3 regions of the Pseudoalteromonas sp. XMcav1-K genome follow, and region 3 is predicted to be linked to each of the others. Evidence: predicted binding sites of a transcription regulator. Region 3 holds the regulator's gene; each other region holds the start of a gene.
What was found. The regulator MetJ, encoded in region 3, represses methionine synthesis genes. The targets are predictions, from matches to a motif close to TAGACGTCTAGACGTCTA.

Region 1 (3,292 bases), on a different contig from region 3:
TTGCGTCTTGCCATGCAATTGCAGACTCAACTTGGTCACATGGGCGCCAGTTAACTAAGTTAGGCGTTAAACGCATGCTTGCTAGCTGTTCAACTGGTTGGTGCGTAGGACCATCTTCGCCTAAACCGATTGAATCGTGCGTATACACAAAGATTGAAGGCTGCTTCATAAGCGCCGCCATACGTACTGCGTTACGCGCGTATTCCATAAACATTAAGAACGTCGCACCGTAAGGAATAAAGCCTTTATGCAGCGCAATACCATTCATAATTGCCGACATACCAAATTCACGTACACCGTAGAAGATGTAGTTACCTGATGCGTCATTTGCTGTTAAGCCTTTTGAACCTTCCCAAAGTGTCAGGTTTGAACCTGCAAGGTCAGCAGAACCACCCATAAACTCAGGTAAGATAGGGCCAAACGCATTAAGTGCATTTTGTGATGCTTTACGTGTTGCTGGGTTTTCAGGGTTTGCCTGTAGGCCTTCAATATAGGCTTGTGACTTCTCAGCCCAATCTGCTGGTAAGTCACCTTTTTGACGACGTTCAAATTCTGCTGCTAGTTCAGGGAAAGCTGCTTTATACGCATCAAATTTTTCAGCCCAAGACGCTTCTTTTGCGGTACCCGCTTCAACTGCATTCCAATCAGCATAAATATCAACTGGAATATCGAAAGCACCGTGCTCCCAGTTTAAAAATTCACGTGCAGCTGCAATTTCAGCATCACCTAATGGTGCACCGTGACAGTCGTGGCTACCTGATTTGTTTGGTGAACCGTAACCGATTACTGTTTTACAACAGATTAATGTTGGCTTGCCCGTTTCTGCACGTGCTTCATCGATTGCCGCGCGAATGGCTTCGCTATCGTGACCATCTACATTACGCACAACATGCCAACCGTAAGATTCAAAACGTGCTGCTGTATCGTCAGTGAACCAACCTTCTACTTCACCGTCGATTGAAATACCGTTGTCATCCCAAAACGCAACTAGCTTACCAAGGCCTAATGTACCTGCTAGTGAACACGCTTCGTGTGAAATACCTTCCATAAGGCAACCATCGCCTAGGAAACAGTAAGTAAAGTGATCAACAATATCGTGACCTTCACGGTTAAACTGGTGCGCAAGTGCTTTTTCAGCAACTGCCATACCAACCGCGTTAGTAATACCTTGACCTAATGGGCCTGTGGTTGTTTCAACACCCGGTGCATAACCGTATTCAGGGTGACCCGGTGTTTTAGAGTGCATTTGACGGAAGTTTTTAATTTCCTCAATTGGAAGATCATAGCCAGATAAATGCAGTAAAGAATAAATTAGCATTGAGCCGTGACCGTTTGACAGAATAAATCGGTCGCGATCAGCCCAATCAGGGTTTGCTGGATTATGGTTTAAATAGTCGCGCCATAGCACTTCAGCAATGTCTGCCATACCCATAGGGGCACCTGGGTGGCCAGACTTGGCCTGTTGCACAGCGTCCATAGATAGAACGCGAATAGCATTTGCTAGTTCTTTACGTGACGGCATGGATTTTCCTACCTCATTATTTGTTTGCTGTCATAATTTGGATACATTGACCAATAAGCACTGGCAATAGGAAGTACTTATTGGTCAATGTACCCACGCAGCTCTATTCTTACCTATAAGCACACGCGGAGCAATGGAAAACCGACTATAATCTAGCTTCTTTATGCACAAAACAGCCTAGTAACGGTGAAGAAATTTCACTTTTAATTTTTTTTAGACGTCTAGGCGTAAAGTTATTGTTTGCAGCGTCGTTATTCGGTAGAATACGCGACCATTTAATTGAACCTGCGCAAATCCTTGTGGCAACGCGCATTTTTTGTGAGTGAGTAGAAATACCATGGCAAGAACTTTATTTACTTCTGAGTCAGTATCTGAGGGTCATCCGGATAAAATCGCTGACCAAATTTCTGATGCGGTTTTAGACGCAATTATCACACAAGATAAGCATGCGCGTGTTGCCTGTGAAACAATGGTTAAAACAGGTGTTGCAATTATCTCTGGTGAAATTTCAACAGATGCGTGGGTAGACCTTGAGTCAATCACACGTAAAGTAATCACAGATATCGGTTACACATCATCTGACGTAGGTTTTGACGGTGACACATGTGGCATCATGAACCTTATTGGTCAACAATCACCTGAAATCGCACAAGGTGTTGACCGTACTAAGCCTGAAGAGCAAGGCGCTGGTGACCAAGGTTTAATGTTCGGTTACGCAACTAACGAAACACCAACATTAATGCCTGCGCCACTTTATTACTCGCACCTACTTGTAGAGCGTCAAGCACAAGCACGTAAATCAGGTATTCTTCCTTGGTTACGTCCTGATGCAAAATCTCAGGTAACCTTCGTATATGAAGACGGTAAGCCTGTTGCAATTGATGCAGTTGTACTATCTACTCAGCACAACCCAGACATCGAGCAAGATGCACTTGTTGACGCAGTAATGGAAAACATTATTAAGCACACGCTTCCAGCTGAGCTTTTAACTGAAGACACTAAATACTTCATTAACCCAACTGGCCGTTTCGTAATCGGTGGCCCTGTTGGTGACTGTGGCCTTACAGGTCGTAAAATCATTGTAGATACTTACGGCGGTATGGCTCGTCACGGTGGTGGTGCTTTCTCTGGTAAAGATCCATCAAAAGTTGACCGCTCTGCTGCATACGCAGGTCGTTATGTTGCTAAGAACATTGTTGCAGCTGGTCTTGCTGATAAGTGTGAAATCCAAGTTTCTTACGCTATCGGTGTTGCTGAGCCAACGTCTATCACTATCGACACATTCGGTACTGGTAAAATCTCTGAAGAGAAATTAGTTGAGCTAGTACGTGAGCACTTCGACTTACGTCCTTACGGTATCACTAAGATGCTAGACCTACTTCACCCAATGTACCAAATGACTGCAGCATACGGTCACTTCGGTCGTGAACCGTTTGAAATGACGGTTGGTGAAGATACATTCACAGCATTTAGCTGGGAAAAAACAGACAAAGCAGACGCACTTCGCGCCGCTGCTGGTTTATAATAACCGTCTGATCGAGAAAAAGCGCCATTGGCGCTTTTTTTATGCCTAAAATTCAATAAGTTGCTATGATAACCGCACTAGCAAGTGATAAACAAACTACACGGTGAAGTTATGTACCTTTCAATCAAGCATTACCCTGAAATAGCAAACAATACTAACCAACAAAGAATTGTACGCCTTGCCAAACCTTACTTAACAACTCCGGCAATTGTTTATATTACACATGTTTTGGTGTTGGTTTCTCT
Region 2 (3,292 bases), on a different contig from region 3:
GATACAAAGGTTTCACACACACGCGATAACTCTTCTACATATTGGCGTAGTAAATCTGGCCCAAGGGCACAGTTAAGGCCAATCGAAATAGGCTTAATATGACGAATAGAATTGTAGAATGCCTCGGTTGTTTGGCCTGATAAAGTTCGGCCAGATGCATCAGTAATGGTGCCTGAAATCATTACGGGTAAAGTAACACCTGCGTGCTCAAACGCTTCTTCTACTGCAAAAGCCGCTGCTTTTGAATTAAGCGTATCGAAAATAGTCTCAATCAGAATTAAATCCGCGCCACCTTCAATCAATGCCAGTGTTGATTCAATGTAGGCTTCAACAAGGGCATCAAAGGTAACGTTTCTAAAACCAGGGTCGTTTACATCTGGCGAAATAGAACAGGTTTTTGATGTTGGACCAAGCACACCGGCTACATAGCGCGGTTTTGTTGGATCTTGTGCTTCAAATTCATCACACACTTTACGCGCCAATTTTGCCGATTCAAGATTGATTTCACGGCTTAAGCTTGCCATTTCATAGTCTTCCATTGAAATAGTAGTCGCGTTAAAGGTATTGGTTTCAATAATATCAGCGCCTGCCGCAAGGTATTCACGGTGAATTTGTTCAATGATCTGTGGCTGGGTTAAACTGAGTAAGTCATTATTGCCTTTGACCAACACATGCCAATTTGCAAAGCGTTCACCGCGGTAATCTTCTTCTTCCAGTTTGTATTTCTGGATCATGGTGCCCATTGCACCATCAAGAATATGAATACGCGCTTTTAATGCAGCGGTTAATTGCTGTGATTTATTCGGCATAGTTGTTAGTCCTTACGTCTTGGCTGACTAAATTAATATCGTATGGCGTGGTTTGATAAACGTAGTAGTTTAACCAATTTGAAAATAATAAAAAGGCGTGGCTCTGCCAAGTTTTACTTGGTTTGGCGCTGGCATCATCATTAGGAAAATAATTATTTGGCTTAGGCGCATTCTGATCTTTTTCTCGGTCGCGTAAATACTCTTTATTCAAAGTATCGGCATCGTATTCTGGGTGACCAGTTAAATACACCTGCGAACCGGATTTATTCTTAATTAAAAACGCACCGACCTCTGGCGATCCGGCAATGACTTCAAGCTGGCTGTGGTTTGCAATATCAGCTTCATTAATATGACCATAGCGCGAATGCGGCACTAAGAATTCATCGTCAAAACCGCGTGTTAGCGCTGCGTGTTCAAAATAGCGTTGATGTTCAAACACACCACAGAGCTTTTTCGCTTTAAGTTTTCGCTTTAATCCATAGTGATGAAATAGCCCTGCGTGAGCGGCCCAGCACGAAAATAAGGTAGAAGTAACATGTTGCTCAGCCCAGTCGAAAATCTCTTTCAACTCTTGCCAATACGCAACATCGCTATATTCTAGGTGTGCCAAAGGCGCGCCAGTCACAATCATGGCATCGTAGTTTTCGTTTTTAACTTCTGAGAAATACTTATAGAACATATCAAGATGTTGCTCAGAGGTATTTTTGCTACGGTGAGTATCTAAACGCAGTAACTCCACATTTACCTGCAGCGGCGAATTAGCCAATAAACGAATAAACTGTACTTCAGTCTCAACCTTGTTTGGCATCAGGTTTAAAATGGCTAATCGCATTGGGCGGATCTCTTGTGTTTGCGCGCGGCTTTGTGGCATTACAAACACATTTTCTTGCCTTAATGTATTAATAGCGGGCAATTGATCGCGCACTGTGATTGGCATCATTTAATCCTTATTACTATGGTAAATTGGGTTTAACCTGACGCTAATTATGAACGGATAGCCAGAAATATCAAGCTCTAGATGTTTAGATGTCTATTTGAGATTAAAGTGAAAAATACGCCAACCGTACTCCTACCAACCAACCCATCTCGCATTTCATAATAAGTGCTTTGTAAAAGTCACCATTACGCTCCCATCGTTTAAATCAACTTTTAACTAATGCATTTGATTTTAATAATTTTTTACATTTTTCGAATAACAAATGTTGCGACAAATAAAAAACACAATTAAGATCGAATAAAAATCAATATCATTTACATTATAATGAGCTTTTTAGCAATTATCCCAATCTGGCTTGGATGCCTAGCCTGTTACTTAGGCAGTGAAAAACAACTACTGCTCAGTAAACCAATGAATAAATCTATTGCCAATTTTTTATTAGTTATTGGTTACTTTATTGGTGTAGCTATTTTCTCTGTGTCTTTTGCGCTTACATCTTCGTTACTGGCGGCCTTTGTCGCATTAATGCTTGCGCTGGTAAGCCATACAATTTTAAGCACTTATACAAATAACATTTGGCGTTTCAATACAAGCGTTGTGGCATCGCTATTGGTATTAGCGGGGGTGAGCTATGTGGCCTAAAACACTGATTGGCTTCTTTTTTGGTCTATTACTATCCATTTCTATCGTGCTCAATTTAAATTTGATTTTGCCGTTAGCAGAAGACGTTAGACTTATTTCAGGCTTGGTGTTGGCATTCCCTATTTGGGCAGGCGTACTGGTGTGGAGTTACGCATTTGAAAAAGCACGCAAAGCAGCCAAAAACATTAGCCTTGTGCTTATTCCCTCTTGCTTACTCAACGTTGTTCTTTTGATGAGTCAATAATAATGAATAATAAAACTCTGAAATCATTAACTAACGCACACGCATGGATTGGTCTTGTTATATCTATCGTGTTATTCATCGTATTTTTTGCTGGTTCAATTAGCTTATTTCGCGAAAACATTGTGGCATGGGAAAAGCTACCAATACATGCAAATCAAACTGTATCCTCAGACTCTCAAAACGTAAGTTACGATAACGCTATTGCAACCATTAATAAGCACTATGATGTATATGTCGATCACAGGTTTTATTTATTACCGCCAACAGAACATTCACCGTATATAGAAGCTTACTTTGCAAAAAACATTGAAGGTACGGATCCCGAAACAGGAGAAGATCATAGCGATGTGCATATTATGCTGGATGCACAGAGCGGCGAAATTATTGGTAATGCCGATACCATGGATTTCGGTAACTTCGTTTACCAACTTCATTACAATCTAGGCCTTGGCCGCATTGGCTTATATTTTGTTGGGATCATTACCCTGTTCTTTTTTGTTGCGGTGCTTAGCGGGTTACTTATTCATTGGCGTAAGCTTTTCAAAAACTTCTTTCAATACCGTAAAGATGGCAATAAAGATAAATGGTTAGACGCGCATAATATTATCGGCACCATGGGTCTGCCGTTTCATGTGATGTATGCCTTCACCGGATTAGTTT
Region 3 (3,292 bases):
GCAGAAAATATCCACAAGCCTATTGTTGTAAATTCAACTATGGTCTTAGGTTAAGATATAACCGCATTTAACTTCTATTTACTCTAAATGCCGTACTATTAAACCAGTATCTCTCACTTTTAACATCGTAGGATAAGGCACGCATGTCTGACATAAGAGAAAAAGCGCTACAATACCATTCTGAACCCGTTCCTGGAAAAATCAGCATCGAATTAACCAAACCAGCAGAGACAGTTAATGATCTTGCATTAGCTTATAGTCCTGGTGTTGCTGAACCGGTTCGTGAGATCGCAGCAGATCCGAACAATGCATATAAATATACTGCAAAGGGTAATATGGTCGCTGTTATCTCAAACGGTACTGCAATTTTAGGTTTAGGTAATTTAGGACCGCTTGCATCAAAACCAGTTATGGAAGGCAAGGCGTTATTATTTAAGCGTTTTGCTGGTTTAGATTCAATTGATATTGAAGTTAAGCACCGTACTACCGAAGACTTTATTAATACTGTAGAAAATATTGCAGATACTTTTGGTGGTATTAACCTGGAAGATATTAAAGCGCCAGAGTGTTTTGAAATTGAAAAAGCGCTTATTGAACGTTGTAGTGTGCCAGTATTTCATGATGACCAACACGGTACCGCGATTGTAACCGCGGCGGGCATGCTGAATGCGTTAGAGATCCAAGGTAAAAAGTTAAAAGATGCATTAATTGTATGTTTAGGTGCAGGTGCAGCAGCAATTGCGTGTATGGAGCTATTAATTAAATGTGGTGCACAACGTGAGCACATTTACATGCTTGATCGAAAAGGGGTTATTCATACGCGTCGTGATGACCTAAATGAATACAAAATGTTGTTTGCGAATAATACAGATAAGCGCACCTTACAAGATGTTATTGAAGAAGCTGACGTATTTGTGGGTGTTTCAGGTCCTGACTTACTTGCTCCTGAAGATCTAAAATTAATGGCAGATAAGCCAGTGGTATTTGCGTGTTCTAACCCTGATCCTGAAATTAAACCGGAAGTGGCGAATGCTGCGCGCAATGATTTAATTATGGCTACAGGTCGTTCAGATTACCCTAACCAAGTTAATAACGTATTATGCTTCCCGTTTATTTTCCGTGGTGCGCTTGATGTGCGCGCAACAGCGATTAATGACGAAATGAAAATTGCGGCGGTAAATGCGATTCGCGAAATTGCTAAAGAGCCAGTACCGCAAGAGGTATTGTCAGCGTCTGGTGAATCAAATCTTGAATTTGGTAAAGATTACATCATTCCTAAGCCAATGGACCCACGTTTACTTCCGCGTGTAGCGCGTGCTGTTGCAGAAGCCGCGGTTGAGTCAGGCGTTGCGCAGATTGAAATACCAGAAAACTACATGCTTTAACTTGATTAAAAGCAAAAAAAAACCTCAGCAATTGCTGAGGTTTTTTTTATTCATCTTCAAGCTCTGGAACCGGTAAGCCGCGTTCAGCAAGAATTTCTTTTACCCTTTGCGGAATATGCTCAGGGTTATCTTTTCTCAGATCTTCATCGTCAGGCAATGGCTGACCAGTAAACGCATGCAAAAATGCTTCACACAGTAGTTCGCTATTGGTTGCATGACGTAAGTTATTTACTTGTCTACGAGTGCGCTCGTCTGTCAGTACTTTCAATACGTTAAGTGGGATAGATACGGTAATTTTTTTCACTTGTTCTGATTTTTTACCGTGTTCTGCATATGGGTGAATATATTCACCGTTCCATTCAGTTGCCATAAAGTGTACTAGCCTATATCTGTTACGATTTAATTTTGACGATAGCCTGTATATTAAGAGGCAAAATTTTATCGTTTTAAAATATATAGTCAAATATCATTTATTTGGCTATATAGACGTGTAAAAGTTTTGACTTCCATTGTTTGGTGGTTTAACCTTTTAGACGTCTAAACATCTAAGTGGCAGAGTTATGAAGCAGAACAAACAAACAACCCTTGCTGTTCGCAATGGCATTACCGCAGATAAGCATCATGGTGCGGTTGTTCCACCGTTATATTTATCGACGACTTATTCGTTCGCCGATTTTGATAAAAAGCGTGATTATGATTATGGCCGTAGCGGCAATCCTAATCGTGATATTTTGGCTGATACGCTTGCTAAGCTAGAAGGCGGTGAAAAGGGTATTGTAACTGCAACAGGTATGGCTGCTGTTCACTTATGCACACAAATCTTAACACCAGAAGATACTATTTTAATTCCTCATGATTGCTATGGCGGTAGTTACCGTTTATTCACGAGCTTGGAAAAACGCGGTTTATTAAAAGTAGCGGTTGTCGACTTTACACAAGCGTCTTGCTACGAGCAGATTAAAGCAATTAAACCTAAGCTAGTGTGGATTGAAACGCCAAGTAACCCAGTTTTACGTTTAACTGACATTGCTAAAGTAGTGGAAGTTTCTCACTCCGTAGGGGCGTTAGTAGGAGCTGACAACACGTTTTTATCTCCAGCATTACAAAACCCAATTTCATTTGGTGTAGATATTGTTATCCACTCAACCACAAAATACATCAATGGCCACTCAGATGTTGTCGGTGGCGTGGTTATTACCCGCACTGCGGAGTTAGGTGAAGAGCTTGCTTGGTGGGCAAATAATATTGGCATTACAGGTGCGCCATTTGATGCGTATTTAACGCTGCGTGGTATTCGTACTTTAAATGTGCGTATTAAACAGCACCAAGAAAACGCATTTGCCATCGCACGTTACTTAGAAACCTGTGAGCATGTAGAGAAAGTTTATTACCCAGGTCTTAAAAATCATCCACAACATGACTTAGCAAAAGCACAGCAAAAAGGTTTTGGTGGCATGGTGAGCTTTAGTATTAAAGGCACAATTGAAGATACGGCTAAATTTTTAACCAGTGTAGAACAGTTTAGCCTCGCTGAATCACTTGGTGGTGTAGAGAGCTTAATTTGTCACCCAGCTACCATGACACACGCCGGCATGGCGCCTGAAGCACGAATTAAAGCAGGCGTTAACGATACGTTAATTCGTATTTCTGTTGGTATTGAAGATGTTGAAGATTTAATCGCAGATCTTGAACAAGCATTCGCAAAAACAATTAACAAAGACGTCGCTGCTGGTGGAGAAAAAAGCACTCAATGCTGCGCTGCACGACCTGCATTGTGGTGATTACTTAAATGACAAAACAAGTATATAAATTTGGTGGGTCAAGCCTAAGCAGTGCCAAGCGCTACCATGCAGTTGCCAATATTTGTCAGCAACTAGCGTATGGCGATGCCATAGTTGTATCTGCTG

Region 1: a site for MetJ is predicted at 1,737-1,754, ahead of metK (methionine adenosyltransferase). Genes of this name have one in related genera too.
Region 2: a site for MetJ is predicted at 1,825-1,842, ahead of metA (homoserine O-succinyltransferase). Genes of this name have one in related genera too.

Annotation. Positions count from the first base shown of each region.
Region 1 covers NZ_JBIPJE010000051.1:238,694-241,985, forward strand. Annotated here, with positions in the region: gene tkt (transketolase) at 1-1,522, opposite strand, end outside; gene metK (methionine adenosyltransferase) at 1,860-3,047, shown strand; gene ACHSBP_RS21025 (hypothetical protein) at 3,159-3,292, shown strand, end outside.
Region 2 covers NZ_JBIPJE010000033.1:45,713-49,004, reverse strand. Annotated here, with positions in the region: gene ACHSBP_RS05405 (homocysteine S-methyltransferase family protein) at 1-809, opposite strand, end outside; gene metA (homoserine O-succinyltransferase) at 799-1,746, opposite strand; gene ACHSBP_RS05395 (hypothetical protein) at 2,158-2,388, shown strand; gene ACHSBP_RS05390 (hypothetical protein) at 2,378-2,632, shown strand; gene ACHSBP_RS05385 (PepSY-associated TM helix domain-containing protein) at 2,635-3,292, shown strand, end outside.
Region 3 covers NZ_JBIPJE010000032.1:12,446-15,737, reverse strand. Annotated here, with positions in the region: gene ACHSBP_RS05085 (malic enzyme-like NAD(P)-binding protein) at 144-1,385, shown strand; gene metJ (met regulon transcriptional regulator MetJ) at 1,432-1,755, opposite strand; gene metB (cystathionine gamma-synthase) at 1,946-3,166, shown strand; gene metL (bifunctional aspartate kinase/homoserine dehydrogenase II) at 3,175-3,292, shown strand, end outside.